Regions from separate parts of the Rouxiella sp. Mn2063 genome, predicted to be linked through region 2. Evidence: predicted binding sites of a transcription regulator. Region 2 holds the regulator's gene; each other region holds the start of a gene.
The links. Region 2 encodes CRP, which controls carbon source genes, mostly activating them, when cyclic AMP is high. Its sites were predicted from a motif close to ATGTGANNNNNNTCACAT; they were not measured.
Positions count from the first base shown of each region.

Region 1: a site for CRP is predicted at 3,428-3,445, ahead of ACL9RG_RS07515 (PTS sugar transporter subunit IIB). Genes of this name have one in related genera too.
Region 3: a site for CRP is predicted at 2,672-2,689, ahead of bhsA (multiple stress resistance protein BhsA). Genes of this name have one in related genera too.
Region 4: a site for CRP is predicted at 2,884-2,901, ahead of ACL9RG_RS05505 (DeoR family transcriptional regulator). Genes of this name have one in related genera too.

Region 1 covers NZ_JBMOUD010000004.1:4,538-9,825, reverse strand. Annotated here, with positions in the region: gene ACL9RG_RS07535 (glycosyltransferase family 9 protein) at 1-837, opposite strand, end outside; gene ACL9RG_RS07530 (DNA-binding protein) at 889-1,212, opposite strand; gene ACL9RG_RS07525 (PTS sugar transporter subunit IIA) at 1,262-1,714, opposite strand; gene ACL9RG_RS07520 (PTS galactitol transporter subunit IIC) at 1,716-3,086, opposite strand; gene ACL9RG_RS07515 (PTS sugar transporter subunit IIB) at 3,090-3,377, opposite strand; gene pncC (nicotinamide-nucleotide amidase) at 3,618-4,112, shown strand; gene recA (recombinase RecA) at 4,240-5,288, shown strand, end outside.
Region 2 covers NZ_JBMOUD010000002.1:402,751-408,038, forward strand. Annotated here, with positions in the region: gene ACL9RG_RS05220 (aminodeoxychorismate synthase component II) at 129-704, shown strand; gene argD (bifunctional acetylornithine/succinyldiaminopimelate transaminase) at 846-2,063, shown strand; gene crp (cAMP-activated global transcriptional regulator CRP) at 2,167-2,799, opposite strand; gene ACL9RG_RS05235 (OsmC family protein) at 3,108-3,533, shown strand; gene ACL9RG_RS05240 (LysR substrate-binding domain-containing protein) at 3,528-4,454, opposite strand; gene ACL9RG_RS05245 (MFS transporter) at 4,646-5,288, shown strand, end outside.
Region 3 covers NZ_JBMOUD010000012.1:75,058-80,345, reverse strand. Annotated here, with positions in the region: gene ACL9RG_RS16845 (MFS transporter) at 1-758, shown strand, start outside; gene ACL9RG_RS16840 (DapH/DapD/GlmU-related protein) at 863-1,501, shown strand; gene ACL9RG_RS16835 (TetR/AcrR family transcriptional regulator) at 1,590-2,231, opposite strand; gene bhsA (multiple stress resistance protein BhsA) at 2,791-3,048, shown strand; gene ACL9RG_RS16825 (multiple stress resistance protein BhsA) at 3,226-3,432, shown strand; gene ACL9RG_RS16820 (MFS transporter) at 3,658-4,872, shown strand; gene ddlA (D-alanine--D-alanine ligase) at 4,944-5,288, opposite strand, start outside.
Region 4 covers NZ_JBMOUD010000003.1:9,758-15,045, forward strand. Annotated here, with positions in the region: gene ACL9RG_RS05490 (ABC-F family ATPase) at 1-587, shown strand, start outside; gene moeB (molybdopterin-synthase adenylyltransferase MoeB) at 652-1,419, opposite strand; gene moeA (molybdopterin molybdotransferase MoeA) at 1,431-2,675, opposite strand; gene ACL9RG_RS05505 (DeoR family transcriptional regulator) at 2,935-3,156, shown strand; gene gsiA (glutathione ABC transporter ATP-binding protein GsiA) at 3,826-5,288, shown strand, end outside.

The sequences.
Region 1 (5,288 bases), on a different contig from region 2:
CCACGCAAGGAAATCGAGCGTATCGGTTGAGAACGTCGAGATATCAACATAATGCGCATGTTCAACCGGGCCAAAACCTAATACTGGCAATCGATACTGTTGCCATAATGCCTCGACCAAACGTGGGCGCTGCGTGGTAGGAACGCTACGAATCGGCGTGCTGGCGGTATGGCAAAACAAAACGTAGGGCTGTTGCTGCCAATAGGCGGGCAGCGCCGGTAAAGCGAGGTGTTGTAGCCAGTGATTACTTTTTAATGCGGCGGGAATGCTGTCTGGGTTAACGCCCAAGGCATGGAAAAAGAAATCAATCATTGGCATGTGCGCAAAGTCGGGCCAGAACACCTGATTGCCAAGATCAATACAGGCGGCACGAGGCGCGCACCAGCGCGAGGCAAAATAGCTAAGTGGTTGCGGCAGCGCTTGCGTGTTGGCAATCAACATCTGGGCATGCTGATACAAGGTGTCGACATAAACCGGTGCGAGCGCTGGGCGATAAAGCGTGATCTCTAGCTGCGGATAACGTGTTTTTAATGCGTATAACGCGGTGAGGCCAATAATAGAATCGCCCAGCGCGACGCCCATACCATTAATAATATCGAGCGTAGAAATCGTGTCATAATCCAGCTCAAATGACCGGATAGCACGGTTTTTTATTGGCGCAATATCAGAGAGCGGGCGGTAATGTTCCAGGCGGGCTTGCTGCTCAAGATCGTATGACGCGACGACATGTTCATCTGCTGATAGCAGGCTACCAGTGTGACGTAATATGGCGTGTTGAGGCCAGAATTCTTGCAGCAGGGGGGATTCAGGTGTGGTTTGCATATCCGCTTTGGGCATTCAAGGTTTCTCTCAGATTCGCCTGTTCTCACGGAAAACGAGCAGAAGAAATCAATCGCGAGAGTCGGATTTCTTCTGCCGTTGGGTCATTTCATATTGGTTGGCCGGATCCATGGCCTCGACGGCTTTTTTTAGCTCAGACAGGGCAAACTTCAGCGAGGCAATCTCTTCGCGTAAGTTTTGAACTTCCTGTTCTTGTGTTACGCCACGGTTTGTTTTCGGAAATGCGCTGAAAACATCCCGCTCTTCAAAGACTCTGACCTGTCTATTATCCACTTCAACGAGCTGATATTTTAGACGGCCGCTATTGATAGCGTTATAGACAGTCTTACGGCTGACCATGGCTAATTCAATGACGTCGCTGATTCGTAACATCCTCTTCCCCGGCTTATTCGTCACTACGCGCTGCTTTTAACTGAAGATTCTAGCGCGTAACGACGGCGTCGGTGAACTCTTTTACTTGCCCGGCGACTGACATTTTGCATAGGGCTTGCACGCGTTCCTTGTCTGCCAACAGTCCAAACAGCGATTGGATGATTGCCACCTTTTCACAATCAGGCGCGATAGCCATCATCACGATAATATCCGGCGTCACCAGCTCCCCCGGTTCATCAGTACGATGAAACTGCACGCCAGCCTGATTAATGCCAACGGCAAAACCGGTGTGATTAACATGCTCAAATTCGGTATGCGGAATGGCAATGCTATGCGTTTCCATATCAATGCCAGTCGGGTACTGTGCTTCGCGTTGCAGCACACCGGCTTTAAAAGAGTCTTTCACTAAGCCGGCTGTATATAAACTTGTCGCGAGCTGGCCGAGCAAATCATCTCTGCTGATTGTCTGTGTAAAGGTAAAAATGCGGTCTGCGCTAAACATGTTAGCTGCCCTCCATCATATTGGACTCTTGGGCGGCGAGTTGCTGGTTCTCTTGCGCCAGCTTTTTGCGGTTCCACACGACCAATCCCAGTGTACAGATACTCAGTAAGCCAACGCCTAACGCCTTAAAGTAGAAGCTTTGGATAATGACCCAAGGCAGCATGGCGCCTGCGTAATCTACGCTGCTGATGCTGGTTGTTCCCTGTGGCAATGAGAATCCGGTGCTGACGGCGGTACTGGTGACAATTGGAGCCAGGCTGGTACCGATTAAGAGCGCCAGACTTAAGGTGAGTAAGCCAGTAAGTAGGGTACGGAACATATCGCCACGGCACACGGCAGTGACTAATACGAAGGCAAAAGGCAACCCGGTTAATGAAGCAAATGGCAGGAATTGGTTATGTGGGATCACCGCAGCCAGCACCAGCATCAGTGGGATCATCAACATGGAGACTGAAAGCGTGACGGGATGGCCAACGCTAACGGCGGAATCCAATCCGATAGCAATTCGGCCAAAGGAACCTGCTCTTGATTGAGCGATTTCTTGAATACGTTCGCTGATAGGATACACGCCTTCCATCAACATCTTCGCCATACGCGGAATAATCGTCATGACCGCGGCCATGGTAATAGCAGTCTGTAAAATAGCTTTAAATTCAATACCGGCAATGACGCCTAAAAGCGCGCCGATGATCGCACCAAGTGAAGCCGGATCGCCAAGGATAGACAGGCGTTTCTGGATCACTTCGGTATCGATTTTGATATCGCGGATCACCGGGATGCGATCAACGATGGCGTTAACTAACCAGGCCGCAGGCACGAAAGATACTGAAAAACCGTGGGGGATCGAAATTGACGGCAGGTTGAGGTATTTCTCGACATCACCGCTGGTACGGTCAGCAATCACCATGGTAATGATGCAGTTGATCGCGGCGGCAAAGATACCCAGCCACAAGCTGCTGGTAATAATAGCGACCAGAGAACCGGTAAAGGCGTGGTGCCACAAGTTCCAGATATCGACGTTAAGAATACGGGTGGTTTTGGTGTATAGCATCAGGATATTGATGGCGACACAAACTGGGATAACCAGCGCGCCAACTCGGGTGCCCATTGCTACTGCCGCTGCTGCGGGCCAGCCAACGTCTAGTACGGTTAAATTTAACCCAAAGCGATGGACTAACGCATGGCTGACAGGCGTTAGAGAATCAATCATTAAATTGACGGTAATGCTTAAACCGATAAAGCCGATCCCAACCATTAACCCGGCTTTGATGGCTTTAGAAAATGACAGGCGCAGCAGTAAACCCAAGATAATGAAGATCAGCGGCATCATCACCGATGCCCCGAGATTAACAATGTAATCGATGATGAACATGGATTAGCCCTCGGCCAAAATTAAGGTTTTTACACTGTTAAATACTTTATCTATTCCCATTCCCGTCAGTAATGGCAGCGCATTGACCACCGGAATTGAGGTAGTGATGGCTGAGGTTGAAACAATAAAGTCGATGTCGCTGCGTGTTAATGCTTCGGCTACGGTGCCTTGGGATATACGCACGCGATCGCTGAGCTTTTCTTTATCCAGGAATGCTTCAATTTTTTTTAACGCCACTGTGCTGGTTGCTACGCCGGCACCACAGCAGATCATTAGGTGTTTCAAGGTCATTCTCCTCTGGTCAATGTGGGATGGATTAAAGCATGGCCTTGAAAATTGAAATGTGATCAATGTGTAATTTTACACATCATATACACGCGATTATTTTTAGGGTATAGGCCTATTGATTTGGGAAGGATCGCGCAAAATAATCTGTCCGGCAGATCAAGATGCGGAAGAGATGCTACCATCACCAACTCAATATGATTTGCAGGAGCCGCGATGAGCGAACAACGATTGGCTGAGAAACCATTGTCTGAGAAAGAACTGCATCAACTCAGTATTGATGTCGGACAGCAACTTAAGACACAAGGATTGTGGATCACTTGTGCTGAGTCTTGTACCGGTGGCTGGGTGGCAAAAGCGATTACTGATATAGCCGGTAGCTCTGCTTGGTTTGATCGCGGTTTTGTCACTTATAGCAATGCGGCAAAGCACGACTTGCTCGGCGTATCTGAATCGACCTTAAATACCTTTGGTGCTGTGAGCGAAGAAGTGGTGCGCGAAATGGCGCAAGGGGCGCTGCACGCTGCCAAAGCCAATCTGGCATTATCCATCAGTGGGATTGCTGGCCCAGATGGCGGCAGCATAGAGAAACCGGTCGGCACTGTCTGGTTTGGTTTTGCTGATTCCACAGGGCGAGTACTGGCTATTAAGCAGGTATTTTCCGGTGACCGTGAATCGGTGCGTTTGCAAGCTGCTGTTTTTTCATTACAAACAGCGTATAACGAGTTTTTGAAAAAATAGGCTTGATACTGTATGAGCATACAGTATAATTACGTCCAGTTATCTGAGTCTGTATATCTAAATACAAACAACCACATTCAGTGGCACCGCAGCCAAGTATGTCACGGTGCCGCACGAAGGAGCGAAAATGGCTATTGATGAGAACAAGCAAAAGGCGTTAGCTGCGGCACTAGGCCAGATTGAGAAACAATTCGGTAAAGGTTCCATCATGCGTCTTGGTGAAGATCGCTCTATGGATGTAGAAACGATCTCAACTGGCTCGTTGTCTCTGGATATTGCTCTGGGCGCTGGTGGCCTGCCAATGGGCCGTATCGTTGAAATTTATGGCCCGGAATCTTCTGGTAAAACCACCCTGACGTTGCAAGTTATTGCTGCTGCACAACGCGAAGGTAAAACCTGTGCGTTTATCGATGCAGAGCACGCGCTTGACCCGATCTATGCTAAAAAACTGGGCGTAGATATCGATAACCTGCTGTGTTCTCAGCCGGATACCGGTGAGCAGGCGTTGGAAATTTGTGATGCTTTGACCCGCTCTGGCGCGGTTGATGTCATCATCGTTGACTCCGTTGCTGCGTTGACGCCAAAAGCGGAAATCGAAGGCGAAATAGGTGACTCACATATGGGCCTGGCGGCACGTATGATGAGCCAAGCGATGCGTAAGCTGGCCGGTAACCTGAAAAACGCCAACACACTGCTGATCTTTATCAACCAGATCCGTATGAAAATTGGTGTGATGTTCGGTAACCCAGAAACCACTACTGGTGGTAACGCGCTGAAGTTCTACGCCTCTGTTCGTCTTGATATTCGCCGTATTGGCGCAATTAAAGAAGGCGATGTGGTAGTGGGTAGCGAAACCCGCGTTAAAGTGGTGAAAAACAAAATCGCTGCGCCATTCAAGCAAGCTGAGTTCCAAATCATGTACGGCGAAGGGATCAACATCAACGGTGAGTTGGTTGACTTGGGCGTTAAACATAAACTGATTGAAAAAGCCGGTGCATGGTATAGCTACAACGGCGAGAAAATTGGTCAGGGTAAAGCTAACGCAGGCAACTTCCTGAAAGAAAACCCAGCTATTGCTTCAGAGATTGATAAAAAACTGCGCGAATTGCTGCTGAGTGGCAATGGTGAACTGAGCGCCGTCACTACAGCTGAAGATTTAGACGAAGACGCTGAAAC
Region 2 (5,288 bases):
GTTACTCTCTTCTCTTGCTGATTCAACATTTTTGATATTATTCACCTCATAACGAAAATGCTGATGGTCGCGAGGCAAATGCGTAGAATGGCCGGGTTAATTTCAAGATGCTATTTGCCGGGATGCCCATGCTGTTAATGATCGATAACTACGACTCTTTCACTTACAACCTCTATCAATACTTCTGTGAGCTAGGGGCTGAGGTGCTGGTGCGCCGTAACGATGAACTCAGCTTGCAAGATATCGAGCAGTTAGCGCCTTCACACTTGGTTATCTCTCCCGGCCCTTGCACGCCCGATCAGGCAGGGATTTCCGTCAGCGCTATTGCGCATTTCTCGACGCGATTACCTATCCTGGGCGTATGTTTAGGTCATCAGGCCATGGCGCAGGCTTTCGGCGCGAATATCGTGCGCGCCAGACAAGTCATGCACGGCAAAACCTCACGAATAGAACATCGAGGAACTGGCGTATTTAACGGGCTGGCGCAGCCGCTTACCGTTACTCGCTATCACTCTCTGGTCGTTGAACCCGCCTCGTTGCCTGATTGTTTTGAAGTGACCGCCTGGACACAAACGCCAGGCCAGGACGATGAAATTATGGGCATTGCCCATCGTTCACTGGCACTCCATGGTGTCCAATTCCACCCTGAAAGCATTTTGAGCCAGCAGGGGCATCAACTTCTCGATAATTTCCTTAAAATTTAATGAGTTAATAATTAATTCTTAAATTGCACTGATTTCTATTGCCTGATTTTGATTTTTTATTCATATTTTGTGAGTAATTTTTCATTTGTCTTTGCGGGATAATTTGCCGTAATGACGATAAATCGGATGGGAGAGTGTGGGATGGCACAAAAGCCAGCGGTAGAGCGCAGTGATTTTGATCGGGTTATTCTGCCGGTTTATGCACCAGCTAAGTTTATTCCGGTCAAGGGGAAAGGCAGTCGTATCTGGGATCAGCAAGGCGCTGAGTATATTGATTTTGCCGGCGGTATTGCCGTTACGGCACTGGGTCATTGCCATCCTGCTTTGGTAGAAGCGCTGCATAAACAAGGTGAAACCTTGTGGCATGTCAGCAATGTCTTTACCAATGAGCCTGCTTTGCGTTTGGCACAGAAACTAATTGATGCCACCTTTGCTGACCGGGTATTTTTCGCCAACTCGGGTGCCGAAGCTAATGAAGCTGCATTCAAGCTGGCGCGTTACTACGCATCTGCTCGCCATAGCCCTTACAAAAGCAAAATTATTGCCTTCCACAATGCTTTCCATGGCCGCACGTTGTTTACCGTTTCAGTCGGTGGACAGCCAAAATATTCGGACGGATTTGGCCCCAAGCCTGCTGATATCGTCCATGTACCTTTCAATGATCTGGCCGCGGTTAAAGCGGTTATCGACTCCCACACTTGTGCCATTGTCGTCGAACCGATTCAAGGTGAAGGCGGTGTAACGCCAGCTACCCAAGAATTTATGCAAGGTTTACGTGACCTGTGCGATGAGCATAACGCGCTGCTGGTATTTGATGAAGTGCAAAGCGGAATGGGGCGCAGCGGCAAACTGTTTAGCTATATGCATTATGGCGTCACGCCAGATATCCTCACGACGGCCAAAGCGTTGGGCGGTGGTTTCCCAGTGAGCGCGATGCTGACTAGCGAAGAGGTCGCCTCGGTAATGGCACCGGGCAAACACGGTACCACTTACGGTGGTAATCCGCTGGCTTGTGCGGTTGCCGAAGCGGCGCTGGATTTGATTAATACGCCAGAAGTATTGGCTGGCATTGATGAACGTCGTGATGCCTTCTTACAGGCGCTGACGGCTATCAATGACAAATATAAGGTCTTCCAGGAGTTTAGAGGTCAAGGCTTGCTGATCGGCGCTGAGTTGTCAGAAGCTTATAAAAACCGGGCTGGTGAGTTCCTTGCCGCCGCGGCTGAACAAGGCGTGATGGTCTTGGTGGCTGGCACAAATGTGATGCGCTTTGCCCCGTCATTAGTGATCGATTTTGATGATATTCGGGAAGGTATGGCGCGCTTTGAACAGGCGGTTGCTCAGGTTGTTGGCGTTTAATATCTGGCTTAAAAGAGTCCAATAAAAATGGCGCAGCAGAATTATCTGTTGCGCCATTTTTTCTTTAAGATTTTATTCAGGGTTAATAAATGCTGGCGGTGAATTAACGGGTGCCGTAAACGACAATTGTTTTACCGTGTGCGGAGATCAGGTTCTGATCTTCGAGCATTTTGAGGATACGTCCAACTGTCTCACGTGAGCAGCCGACGATCTGACCGATTTCCTGACGAGTGATTTTGATCTGCATACCATCTGGGTGGGTCATGGCATCGGGCTGTTTAGCCAGATTAAGCAGAGTTTGGGCAATACGGCCTGTCACATCAAGGAATGCAAGATTTCCTACTTTTTCAGAAGTCACTTGCAAACGGTTCGCCATCTGCGCGGAAAGGCGCATTAAAATATCCGGGTTCACTTGGATCAACTGGCGGAATTTCTTATAGGAAATTTCTGCCACTTCACAGGCAGTTTTTGCCCGTACCCAAGCGCTACGTTCCTGGCCTTCTTCGAAAAGACCAAGCTCGCCGATGAAATCTCCCTGATTCAGATAGGAGAGGATCATCTCTTTGCCTTCTTCATCCTTGATCAGCACGGCAACCGAACCTTTCACGATGTAGTAAAGCGTTTCGGCTTTTTCACCTTGGTGAATCAGCGTACTTTTAGATGGATATTTGTGTATATGACAATGAGACAGGAACCATTCGAGAGTAGGGTCTGTTTGTGGTTTGCCGAGAACCATTAGCTATTATCCTCTGTTATTACCGTCTGAGTTCCCTGTACGGCGTTTTTATAAATAAGCGCCATTTTAGCATATGAACAGATCAGCAATACTGCAAGCGACAGGCGGAGCGATATCCCTCAAAAAAGGGGTGTCACTATGAAAACCGGAGCCGGAAATTGCTGATAAGTTTCTGTCGCTTTGTTTGTAACACAGGATTGCCCTAGTGTCTCCTGTTGTCTCGCTTCAGCATGACGGCGATCTCCCTGCATTGCATTTTTAGGCTAAAAGGGTAGTCTGTCGGGGAATATTCGCTGGGAGAAAAAGAGATGCAGGCACGGGTAAAGTGGGTCGAAGGGTTGACGTTTTTAGGCGAATCCGCATCAGGTCATCAGGTATTGATGGACGGAAATGCGGGTGATAAAGCGCCAAGCCCAATGGAAATGTTGTTGATGTCCGCTGGTGGATGTAGCGCCATTGATGTGGTGTCTATTTTGCAAAAAGGTCGTAACGATGTGGTGGATTGCGAGGTGAAGCTGACCTCAGAACGTCGTGAAGAAGCGCCTCGTTTATTTACTCGCATCAACCTGCATTTTATTGTTACAGGCACTGGTTTGACCGATAAAGTGGTTGAACGTGCGGTCAGCCTGTCTGCGGAGAAGTACTGCTCGGTATCGCTGATGCTGGGTAAAGCCGCCACCATTACGCACAGCTTTGAAGTGATTAACCCGCAGGATGCGAATACCTCATTATAAGAGGTCGTCGTTTTGTCCGCTAAGTTGCTGGCAACGATGACGCACTAATTCTATAAAACGCCGCGCCGTTAAGGTTAGCGGCGTTTTTTGTGAGTAAATCAGGCTGTACTCGACTGTTGGAAGATGCGGGATTGGCAAGGGGCAGAACATACGTTGCATCAACGGCAGTCTGAACATGGCCGCGGTTCCCAACGTAAGATAATCAGCGCTAAGCACCAGTGTTAACCCAAATAACAGAGAGTTGCTATGCAATACCGTTTGCCCCGTTCGCGAGGGAATTGCCAGCAGCGATTGGCTAAGTTTTTGATAGTAGCCCATGTCATCGTCGGGCAGTAGCCAGCTCGCTTTAGCCAATTGCGCGATGTTGGTCGCGCGCTGCAACGGATGGTGTCGGCGTGCGATTACGCATATTGGCGTGATAAATAGTGATTCACTGGCTAGTCCCGTCAGTGGTACGTCAGGGCTGATAATATCTATCGCCATGTCCAGACGCCCTTCACGTAGTGCAGGCAAGAGCGTTAAAAGGTGCCCTTCCTCAACGCGTAATTTGGCCTGCGGGAATTGTTCACTAAACTGCTCAGTAAGTTGGGGAAGCAAGAGCATGCCCATCGACGAGGAAAAACCAACGCTGACCGATCCCGCTGACATAGCATCGATTTGCTGTACTTCATCTACCGCCCGTTGCAACTCTTCCAAAATAAACTGCATACGCTGCGCAAAAGCCTGGCCACTTGGCGTCAAGGTCATGCCGTGCGTACCACGAATAATAAGTTGGGTTTCTAGCGTTTGCTCTAATTCTCGCAATGCTCTGCTGACCGCTGGCTGGGTTTGATTCATTGCTCGCGCCGCGGCGCGAATGCTCCCCGCCCGGATAACCTGTTGGAACACTTTCAGTTGCTGTAACTTCGGAAGATATCTCATCTAAATTCCTATGCCAATAAAGTATCCCGATTAGAAAAATTTCATCTTATCCCACTCATATAAAGCTGTTAGCGTCACTAGCTGTGATTTAACTCATTGTTATTGAATGTGAAGTGACTGATGTCGCATTTTTGAGTTGTGCATTATCACAAGTGGTAAACCCTTGGGGTAAACGTATCGAGGATACAACAATGAAAAAATCTTCCTTTATGATCTTTCTGCTTTTTTTAGGTTATGTTCTTATTTATACAGACAAAATGGCTATCGGTTTTTCTCTGTTACCCATTAGCAAAGAGTTTCATTTACGCTCCGATCAGCTCGGATATATCACAGGAGGCTTTTTTCTCGCTTATTCAATCTTCCAACTACCCTTTGGCTGGCTTACAGACCGCTGGGGATATAAAAAATTACTTCCGCTATCTCTCGGTTTATTAGGTATTTTTGCCATCAGCTTCGGCCTATTAGGTGCCAGCTTAGGTTTATTGATCGTTATTCGCTTTTTGGCTGGGATTGGACATTCAGGTTATCCGCCATCCTGTGCAAAAGCGGTCGTCTCTAACTATTCATTTGAACAGCGTACTTTCGCTCAATCCGTATTGCTCTCTTCTAGCGGGGTGGCACAAGTGGTTGGCCCACTGCTCGCATTATGGGCGTTGAGTACGATTGGTTGGCGTGATTACTCAGTCATTCTGGGTATCATCGCTTTGCTATTGGCGGGCTGTGTTTTATTTCTGGTGCCTGCTCCAATAACTAAGAGTTCTTCGCAATCTACCCCGGAACATCGTACTTCCCACTATCGTGAAGCCTTAAAAAGCTCATTAGTCATACTGCTGT
Region 3 (5,288 bases), on a different contig from region 2:
ATCAGGGCAATCTTTCCGAAGCGGCCGATATTTTACGCCGTTCGTACAATATCAATGCTGTCGTTGCCGAAGACGCTGATTTGCAACCGCAGGTTAAAGTGCGTAAAGCCGCGTGGAAGAATTATGCCACTCTGCTGCAAGGTGTTTATTTACGTCGTACTATTTTGGCAACGGTGACATCTATTGCCTCGTCGTTCGCCTATAACGCGGTGGCATTTGGCCTGCCGGTGATTTTGTCCAGTTTCCTGGCACAATCAATGATGAGCACGATTCTGGTTTCACTGGCGCTGAATCTTGGCTTTGCTTTTGTCGGCGGTTTGCTGGCGGTTAGGTTAGTCCCTAAGCTTGGCGCATGGAAAATGTCGGTTGCAGGCTATAGCTGCCAGGTTATTGCGCTGATCGGTTTGGCGCTGATTGGCCGCCCTGCTGATGGTGCAGAAGCGGCAATTTCTATCGCGATGTTAGCCCTGTTCTTATTTGGTCAAGGTTTCGGTCCCGGTTCTCATACCATGACATTCGCCTCGTTAAGCTACCCAACCTCACTGCGTGGAATGGGCGTTGGCTTTAACCAAACCTTAATGCGCGGCAGTTCCACCTTGTCACTGTTTCTATTCCCGGTGCTGGCCGCGGCGCTGGGTACTGGCGTGTTCTGGGTTATCGCCTTCGCTCCCCTGCTAGGACTTATCGCGTTACTAGCTATTCGCTGGGAGCCGTCAGGTTACGACATTGATGCCGAAGATTTTCTAGAGAAAAAATAATGCCCCGTCAGGGAGGCTCAAACCTCCCTGATAAGCACTGTAATCAGGGTGTCACCTGGTCGTTTTAAATTTGTCTCAATAAAAACGAACCAGGTGAATACAGCATGTCCGTTAATCCCTCCACCGCCCCAAAACTCTCTGAAACCGTCATTGACCCAAGCGTCAGAATGCGGGAAAGTCAGATTGGTAAATCCTGCGAGATTCTGCGTAATAGCTACGTTGAGTATTCGCTACTCGGTGATTTCTCATATCTCGGAGAAAATTGCTGCGTGGCAGATAGTGAGATTGGCAAGTTTACTGCCATTGCGAACAATGTCCGCTTAGGTGCGCCTAATCATCCGATGGGCCGGGCATCCCAACACCGTTTCACCTACTGCGCCGACTATTACGTGGTTGATGGCAAACGCGATACAGAATTTTTCGCCTCGCGCCGCGATGCCAAAGTGATTATTGGTAACGATGTGTGGATTGGTCACGGCGTAACCGTGCTTCCTGGTGTCACCGTTGGGGATGGTGCGATTCTGGCCGCCGGTGCCGTCGTCAGTAAAGATGTCGCGCCTTATACCATTGTCGGCGGTGTACCAGCCAAACTCATCCGCCTGCGTTTTAGTAAAGACATTGCTGAACGTTTGCAGAGAATTGCTTGGTGGAACTGGCCTGCAGAACAACTGTTTGCCAATCTCAATGCATTTCAGTCAGAAGATATTGCCGCATTTTGCGAGCGCTGGGATAGATCACAATAGAGAAAATGGCGGGGATAACGAAGTGAATAAGGATGTCACTAACAAAAAAGCGCCGAACAACCGCCCGGCGCTTTACTGATTTTACAAATTATAACGGTACAGCCAGTAGTTGCCGCCAGCTGTGCATCACTAAATCAATCAACCGCGCTAACTGCTCATTGCTGGTGCCGTCTCGCGCCTGTACCGACATCCCTTGCACGACAGTGGATATATATTTCGCCATCAGCGCACAGTCGATATTTTGTGGTAAATCTTGGCTACGTTTCTTTTCATCCAAAAAATTACGCAGCGTACTTTCTTGAGAAAGATGCAGTGAACGCAGCATCTCTGCAATATCTTTTGAAGAAGAAGACATACCTGAGGCGGCATTGATGATAAAACATCCGCTCGGTGTGTCACGGTCAGTAAACATATCCGCGATAGTGCGCAAATATTGTTCTACGGTCTGTTCTACAGATAAATCCGTTCTATCTAGCAGTCTGAAGCTTTTTTTATAGAAAGCATCAAGATAGTGCTCAACTGCGGCGCGAAACAGCCCTTCTTTATTACCAAACTCAGCATATAAAGTCGGTGCCTTCGCCCCGGTAGCCTCAACCAGGTCAGCAAGTGACGTAGCTTCATAACCATGAAGCCAGAACAAATTTAACGCCTTTTTCAACGCCGTTTCGCGCTCAAATTGTTTTGGACGCCCGCGACATTTACGGACAGGTGTTGTCTGTTCAGTACTCATTACACCCTCCCCTAAACCACCAAAGTGATTCTTCTTACAAATAAATTAACGATCATTATCAAAAAATGTTGCGCATAAGTCCAGCGGAGATTAGCATTAAATTATCAATCATTAACTAAATGATTATCGCTGCAAGCAACGAAAGTATCTGCTTGAAGAATCAAGACATAACATCATGAAAAACTTAAAACTAATCTTAGCAATTATGACAACTATGGTAATAACCGCTCCCCCTGCTATCAATATTGCCGCCCTGTAACGGCACATGACAGCAATACCATACCACCCATCAACCGATAGCCAAAATACCTTCCTAGCTAACCTTATTGTTGTGACAGGAATAGCAGCATCGGAAAGATAATGTTTTCACGCATGTTTTTTTGGATAAATTGCGATCAGCACAATTAGTTAACGATTGATAAAAAAATGTGTTGCGTCGGATGTGATCCAAGTCTAACATTTAATTATCGAACGTTAACTAATAACGACGACGTAATCAGAAAGCTGAATAAGTCACTAAACAGATTCAGCAAACACTATCTAAATTGGAGTAAACATCATGAAAAACATCGCTATGACTATCGCTGCTATCGCACTGGCTTCTGCATCATTCACTACATTTGCTGCAACAGAAGTTCAATCTGCACCAGCAGGCCAACAAAGCATTGGCGTAGTAAGTGCAACTGCAGGCAATGACTTAGGCAGCTTGGAACACAAACTGGCCGCTAAAGCTGAAAAACAAGGTGCAAGCTCATACCGCATTATTTCTGCCGGTGGTGACAACTACCTGTACGGTACCGCTGAAATCTATAAATAAGGTTTAGCGTTGAAAAATTAGCCCTGTCACTCATCACGCAGTAACTTATTGATTAACAAGAATAGATTAACAAAAAAGTTTGTAAATCCAGATAATCACTTAGTCATTCGAGAGATAAACGACATCAGGTCGTTAACGGAGGACTAAGTGGCTATCAAAAAAGAAGGAACGCAGATCATGAAAAACTTAACTATGACTCTCGCTGCTATTGCGCTGGTTAGCGCATCGTTCACTACATTCGCTGCTTCTAACGTGCAATCAGCGGTTAGTGATAATCAAAATGTGATGACAGTGACGGCTTCATCGAGCCAAGACCAGAATCCTATGGCAAGTAGCGATCAACAAAGCAACAAAGTTGTTCAACGTCACATGCAACGTTATTAATAGATAGAATTGAACAATCTGTACCAAGTCGTATGAAGAAGAGGCGGGTTATTACCGCCTTTTTCATGTCTGGATTTTCTTCCGCTGATAGTCTGTGCTAGTTTTATTCTATTCATTGATTACCTGTAAAAATCCTACCAATGTAAATCAACCTCATAACAACGGTTTTTTCTGTCGCTTTGCCTTTTCGGCACGGTGCGTTTTGTTGTTTTATGAGGATTTTTTATGCTTATCGCTTTGCTGCGCGCATTGCGCCACTATCGCTGGCTAAAATTATTGGCCGCGGGGTTGTTTCTCTCTTCTCTGGGCAGCGGTTTAACACTGGTGCTAACAATGGGACTGCTGCTTGAATGGCAGGCTCCAGCGCTAACATTAGTCCTGGCCTATACCCTTTCTACCCTTCCTGGCTGGTTCGGCAGTGTTATTGGCGAAAAACTCTGTAAGCGATTATCCCCCTTTCAGATCTTGATCCTGGCGGAAACGATAGGATTATTCAGCTTAGGATTTCTAGGATGGGGAGTATTACATCAACAGAGTACCTCACTGTTGCTAGCTCAATCAGTCGCTGCACTCTCTGGTGGAATGTCCTTCCCCGCGCTGAGTCAGTTATTAAAATATCATCTACGTGAAGAGGAGCTGCCGGCGGCAACGGCGCTAGAAACATTGGTTTTTGCGGCAAATGTAGTGGTCGGTATTGGCGTCGGCGTGCTGATTTTTGGTCACTTGCCGCCATTGATGCTATTAGCACTCGATGCACTGAGTTTTATCCTGGCCATTGCGCTTCTCGCAGCGGCCAGCAAAAAGCCGGACAAACAGCAGCTGAAGGAAGAAGATCAAGACAATGCAGTCAGCACAATCTCGTGGCGAAAGTTATCGCCGTTGCAACAACGCAGCATGTTGATGCTGCCGATGTTGGCATCAGTCGGCACGCCCGCAATGGCATTGATGCCAGCGCTGGCAAGATCGCTGCCCACAGAAACCGCTACCAGCATGGCTTTGCCTCTTTTGCTGGCTCGTGGATTAGGCCAGTTATGTGGACCATTGTTATTGCCCGCTGATAACCTGAAAAATTACGCCAATAACAATAAGCTCTTATTGTGCTGTCTACTTATCTTTCTCGGTTGCTATTGGCTGCTGCCCTTTTCACCTATAGCGCTGCTGGCACTTGGGCTGATTTTCATCGCGCACTTGGCTTCAAACGTGGTCTACGCACTGGTGACATTCGGGTTATTAGCCAACTTTTCTCGCCAACATATCAGTTCAGCGAGCGCCAGAGCGTGGCGTTGGCAAATTCTAACGGTAGGAGGAATATCGATACTGGCGGGAGGTTTAGCCGATTATCTTGGGCCAATACTGGCGATGGAGTTAATGTCTGGCTTGTCGCTGGCAATCGGTGCCGTGCTATTGCACTTAACCCGAGTAGGAAAAAACTCAGCGTAAGGAGATGAAAAATGGGGCACATTTTTGCCCCATTTTATTTGTTTTTCCCTTAGCTAAAAGGGGAATGACTATCAGCGCGTCGAGCTTTTAAGCTGAGCATCCTGATGATGCTGTTCCAATGCCAGCTCGATCAAATTAGTGATTAATTCGCTATAGCCTAAGCCGCTCGCGCCCCACAGTTTCGGATACATGCTGATATTGGTAAAGCCAGGTAATGTATTGATTTCGTTAATTACCACATCACCTGACTCGGTCAGGAAGACGTCGACGCGGGCCATACCACGACATTCCAGAACCTGAAATGCTTGCAAAGCAATAGCGCGGATTTGCTCTTGTACATCAGAGGTTAAATCGGCAGGAACAGCGATAGACGCCCCGGATTCATTAATATATTTGGTGTCATACGAGTAAAAATC
Region 4 (5,288 bases), on a different contig from region 2:
CGCTTGGTCTGATGGTCGAAGTCGGCGAGAAAGTCGCGATACTCGGTGCCAACGGTATCGGTAAAACCACCTTGCTGCGCACTTTGGTCGGCGATGTCACGCCAGAAAGCGGTACCGTGAAATGGTCTGAAAACGCTAAAATTGGCTACTACGCGCAGGATCATGAATATGAATTCGATGAAACCCTGAACGTATTCGACTGGATGAGTCAGTGGAAAGCAGAAAAAGACGACGAGCAGGCCGTGCGCGGCGTGTTGGGCCGTTTGCTGTTCGGCCAGGACGATATCAAGAAGAAAGTTAAAGTGCTGTCCGGTGGTGAAAAGGGTCGAATGCTGTTTGGCAAACTGATGATGCAACGCCCTAATATCCTGGTGATGGATGAACCAACCAACCACTTGGATATGGAATCTATCGAGTCGTTGAACATGGCGCTGGAAATGTACGAAGGCACCTTGCTGTTCGTTTCCCATGACCGTGAATTCGTTAGCTCGTTGGCAACACGTATCATTGAAATTCAGCCAAACAAAGTCATCGACTTTAGCGGCAACTATGAAGACTACCTGCGCAGCCAAGGGATTAACGGTTAAGTTTCCCCTGCGTTGTGTATGCAAAAGGCCGCGAAATTCGCGGCCTTTTCTTTGCTAAGAACGTCTATTTTACCTGAAGAGTTCCGCATACTTCGCATTGCGGGTTTTTCGCCAATTTCATCGTGCGAAATTCTGCCGTCATGGCATCGTACATCAGCAAACGCCCGCGCGACGCGCTGCCAAAACGGGTCATCTGTTTAATCGCCTCCATTGCCTGCAGGCTGCCGATAGTACCAACCAGGGGGGACATCACGCCCGCTTCCACGCAACTCAGCGCATTATCACCAAATAGTCGGCTTAAGCAGCGATAACAAGGTTCATCGGGTTGATAGGTAAATACGCTTAGCTGGCCTTCCATGCGAATGGCTGCCCCGGAAATTAGCGGTGTTTTTAGCGCAAAGCACAGGCGATTAAGCTGATTACGCGTAGCGACATTATCGGTGCAATCGAGCACCACATCACATTGGGCAATCAACTGCTGCAATGGGTCATCATCTAGCTGTTGATCGACTTGATTAATGGCAATGTGAGGGTTAATCGCGGCCAGTGCGATGGCCGCGGAGGCGACTTTGCTCATCCCGATACGTGCATCGGTGTGCAGGGTTTGTCGTTGTAGATTCGACAGCGAGACAGTATCAAAATCAAGCAAACTGAGCGTACCGGTACCCGCTGCTGCCAGATACTGTGCCGCCGCGCAGCCTAGCCCACCAAGGCCGACGACCAACGCATGGCTGGCTTTGAGTTTTTCCTGCCCGTCGAAATCAAAATTACGCAATACGATTTGACGGTTATAGCGCAGGGTTTCGCTGTCGCTTAATTCTGGCAGGCTCATTTATATCCCCTTTAGCAAACAAACAATGCGTTGAACGGCTCTATCTCAACCCATTCTCCACTGGCTACATCGCCACGTTCTCTTTCCAGGACGATAAAACAGTTTGCCTGACTAAATGAGCTGAAAACATGCGAGCCTTGATGACCGGTGCTGGCAACCTGGATATCACCTTCGGCAGAAAGGCTATATATGCCGCGTTGGAAATCGAGTCTACCCGGCGCTTTTTTCAAAGAGGTGAGTGTCTTAGCACGTAACCGTACCGGCATGCGCCAGGCAGTATGGCCAGATAACTGTGCAATTAAGGGTTGAACCAGTTGATAGAAGGTCAATGCAGCGGAAACTGGATTACCCGGCAGGCCACAGAACCAAGCTTTTTTGAGCTTACCAAACGCAAATGGCTTACCCGGTTTAATCGCCAGTTTCCAAAAACCGATTTCGCCCAGTTCATCGAGCATATCTTTAGTGAAATCGGCTTCACCGACGGACACGCCGCCGCTACTGATCACTAAATCAGCGGCGTCATCGGCCTGCTGAAATGCCTGGCGTAATGCCTGTGGGTCGTCGCGAATAATGCCTAAATCCAAGACTTCACAGCCCATTTTTTCCAGCATCAAACGCACCGCGAAACGGTTAGTGTCGTAGATCTGCCCGGCTTGCAGTGGGGTGCCAACGGGTTGCAGTTCATCACCGGTAGAGAACACGGCCACCTTCAGACGAGCACGGACCTCAACGTGTTCAATGCCCAACGAGGCAAGCAAGGGTAATTCTGCAGGACCAAGGCGTACGCCGGAGGCTAAGACTTCCTCCCCTTGTTTGATGTCATCACCAATCAAGCGAATATTCTGCCCAATTTGTACCGGAGCGGTAAAACTTACGCCTATTTCGCTAACTTGGGCCTGTTCTTGCATGATCACCGCATCAGCACCCGATGGGATGGCCGCGCCGGTCATAATCCGAATACAGGTCCCTTGCGGCCATTCTCCGCTGAAAGGTGCCCCGGCGAAGGATTTTCCTGCGACAGGAAAGTGAGCAATCTGCTGAAGGTCGGCGCTACGTATCGCATAACCATCCATGGCTGAATTATCAAACGGTGGTACGAACACGGGGGAGGTGACAGCGCTAGCGGTGATTCTGCCGACAGCCTCGGTCAGAGGAACGAACTCGCTAGATGCAAAGACGGTGGATTGCGCCTGAATGCGCATTTTCTTAAGTGCTTCATCAAGCGAAATTAAACCAGATGTCATGCCGTTTTCCATGAGTAGACCTTGAGTAAAAAATAGGACTTAGCTACAGATGGTAACTCCTCCATAGCCAAAACAGTTCGACTATTATGACAGAAGAGCGCTGCGATGGTTGCTTAAGTAATATGAATGTATTTATTGAAGATAAAGTGAAAGAAAGTTTTTCAATAGTGATAAAAATCGCAGAATTATTTGGCTGATACCGGTACCATAACGATAAATTTTGTGATTAACATCACATTTAAATGTCTTATTCTTGCATGGTTACATTGCGATGAAAAAAAACCGTCAACAAGAAATACTCCAACTCCTTGATCAACATCATGTTGTTCAGGTTAGTGATTTCGCCCAATGGTTAGGGGTAAGTCTGGAGACAATACGCCGCGATCTGAATGAAATGCAGGATAAAGGACTTATCCATCGCCGGCATGGTCGTGCTCGTCGGGTGGACAACCAGCCGATAACTGGCTGGATAAACGGTTTAAAGCGTATCTAATAAGTTCAATTCTCTGCTCTGCGTGGTGATCCAATGCGATAAGGGCGGTTTTGGACTTATTCGTTCCCCAGATTTCTGCTATAAAAAATCAATATTCCTAACCATTTTTAAGTAATCACTCTCCTCTTCATATTCTTTAACGCTCAATATTTTTTGTAAAAATTATAAGCAATTAGCTTGTTTTTTATAGATTAATCTCAAGTCTTTACATAGTCTGTAGCGCTATACCCGTCATACTTCAAGTTGCAGGTTTGTCGTTCACCCCAGTCACTTAGTTATCTAAGCTCATAGGGATGATCTCAGTTGCCTCCTACCTGCATCTCGAAGCCTATTGGGTAAAAATGTCTTCAGCTAAGTCAATTCCGAGTGTTAATAGATACGGGATTTAAGACGAATGCTGATGCGTTAATCTCGTGCGAGTTGTGTGCCAATGATAAAAGAGATTCAGCACTATAATTAAACGCGATATCGCGAATAACGAGGTAGGTGAAGCGCCTAAGGTTGTTAGCGGCATTGAGTATTCATGAACCGCTGGTTGTGCCCTTTGTATAAAATCGCCAACTTAACAGCCTTAAGGATTACTTGAATTACTTAGGAGATTGCGTGAGCGAATCCATCATCCAGGTTGAAAGATCTTTTACAGGCACCTCGTCTGCTGATAAATGGTCGCTGGCAGACAATCAGGTATTGTCTGCGCGCGATCTCAATGTGCGATTTTCGCATGAAGGTCGGACAATCGAAGCGGTACGCAATCTCAACTTCCACGTTAACCGTGGTGAAACGCTGGCGATTGTTGGCGAATCGGGTTCAGGAAAGTCCGTTACCTCCTTGGCACTAATGCGCCTGATTGAGCAGGGCGGTGGGCAAATCAGTCAAGGCGATGTCTTATTTCGCCGACGTAATGCACAGGTCGTGGATTTAACTGCCGCGTCGCAGGCTGCAATGCGCGAGCTGCGCGGCGCGGATATTGCGATGATTTTCCAAGAGCCGATGACCTCGCTTAATCCGGTATTCCCGGTTGGCGAACAGATTGCCGAATCTATCCGTTTACATCAGGGTAAGGATCACCGCACGGCGCGAGCCGAAGCATTACGTATGCTTGATTTGGTGCGTATTCCTGAAGCTAAAAAAATCCTCGACAGTTTCCCACATCAGCTCTCCGGCGGTATGCGCCAGCGGGTGATGATTGCTATGGCACTCTCTTGCCGTCCGGCACTATTGATAGCCGATGAGCCTACGACGGCACTTGATGTCACCATCCAGGCGCAAATCCTGCAATTAATCCGTGTGCTGCAAAAAGAGATGCAGATGGCGGTGATTTTTATTACCCACGATATGGGCGTGGTTGCAGAAATTGCCGATCGCGTGCTGGTGATGTATCGCGGCGAAAAAGTTGAAATGGGCAGTGTGGATAAAGTGTTTAGCGCCCCAGAGCATCCCTATACTCGTGCGCTATTAGCGGCTGTGCCCAAGCTTGGTGCAATGACCGGGCAATCGTTACCGGCGCGTTTCCCGTTATTAAGCGCAGAATCTGCCGCGGTAAAAGTAGCAGAACAGGGCGCGGCCGTTTCATTAGTACAAGACACGCTGGTTCCCGGGGCGCCACCTATCTTGCAGGTAAAAGATTTGGTGACACGTTTTGGCGTGCGCAGCGGCTTGTTTAATCGCGTCACACGACAAGTCCATGCCGTCGAAAAGGTGAGTTTTGACCTCTATCCTGGTGAAACCTTAGCGCTGGTGGGAGAGTCAGGTTGCGGCAAATCGACCACCGGGCGTTCTTTGCTGCGTTTAGTGGAAAGCCAGAGTGGCACGATTATTTTCAATGGACAGACGATTACCGACCTAAAAGGTTCTGAATTACAGCATTTACGCCGTGATATTCAGTTTATTTTTCAAGACCCTTACGCATCGCTCGATCCGCGTGTGACCGTCGGTTATTCGATTATGGAGCCGCTGTTGGTACACAAAGTGGCCAGCGGTAAAGAGGCCGAAAAGCGCGTAGCCTGGCTGTTGGAAAAAGTCGGCTTATTACCAGAGCATGCACAGCGCTACCCGCATGAATTCTCTGGAGGGCAACGTCAGCGTATTTGTATCGCCCGTGCTTTGGCGCTTAATCCTAAAGTGGTCATCGC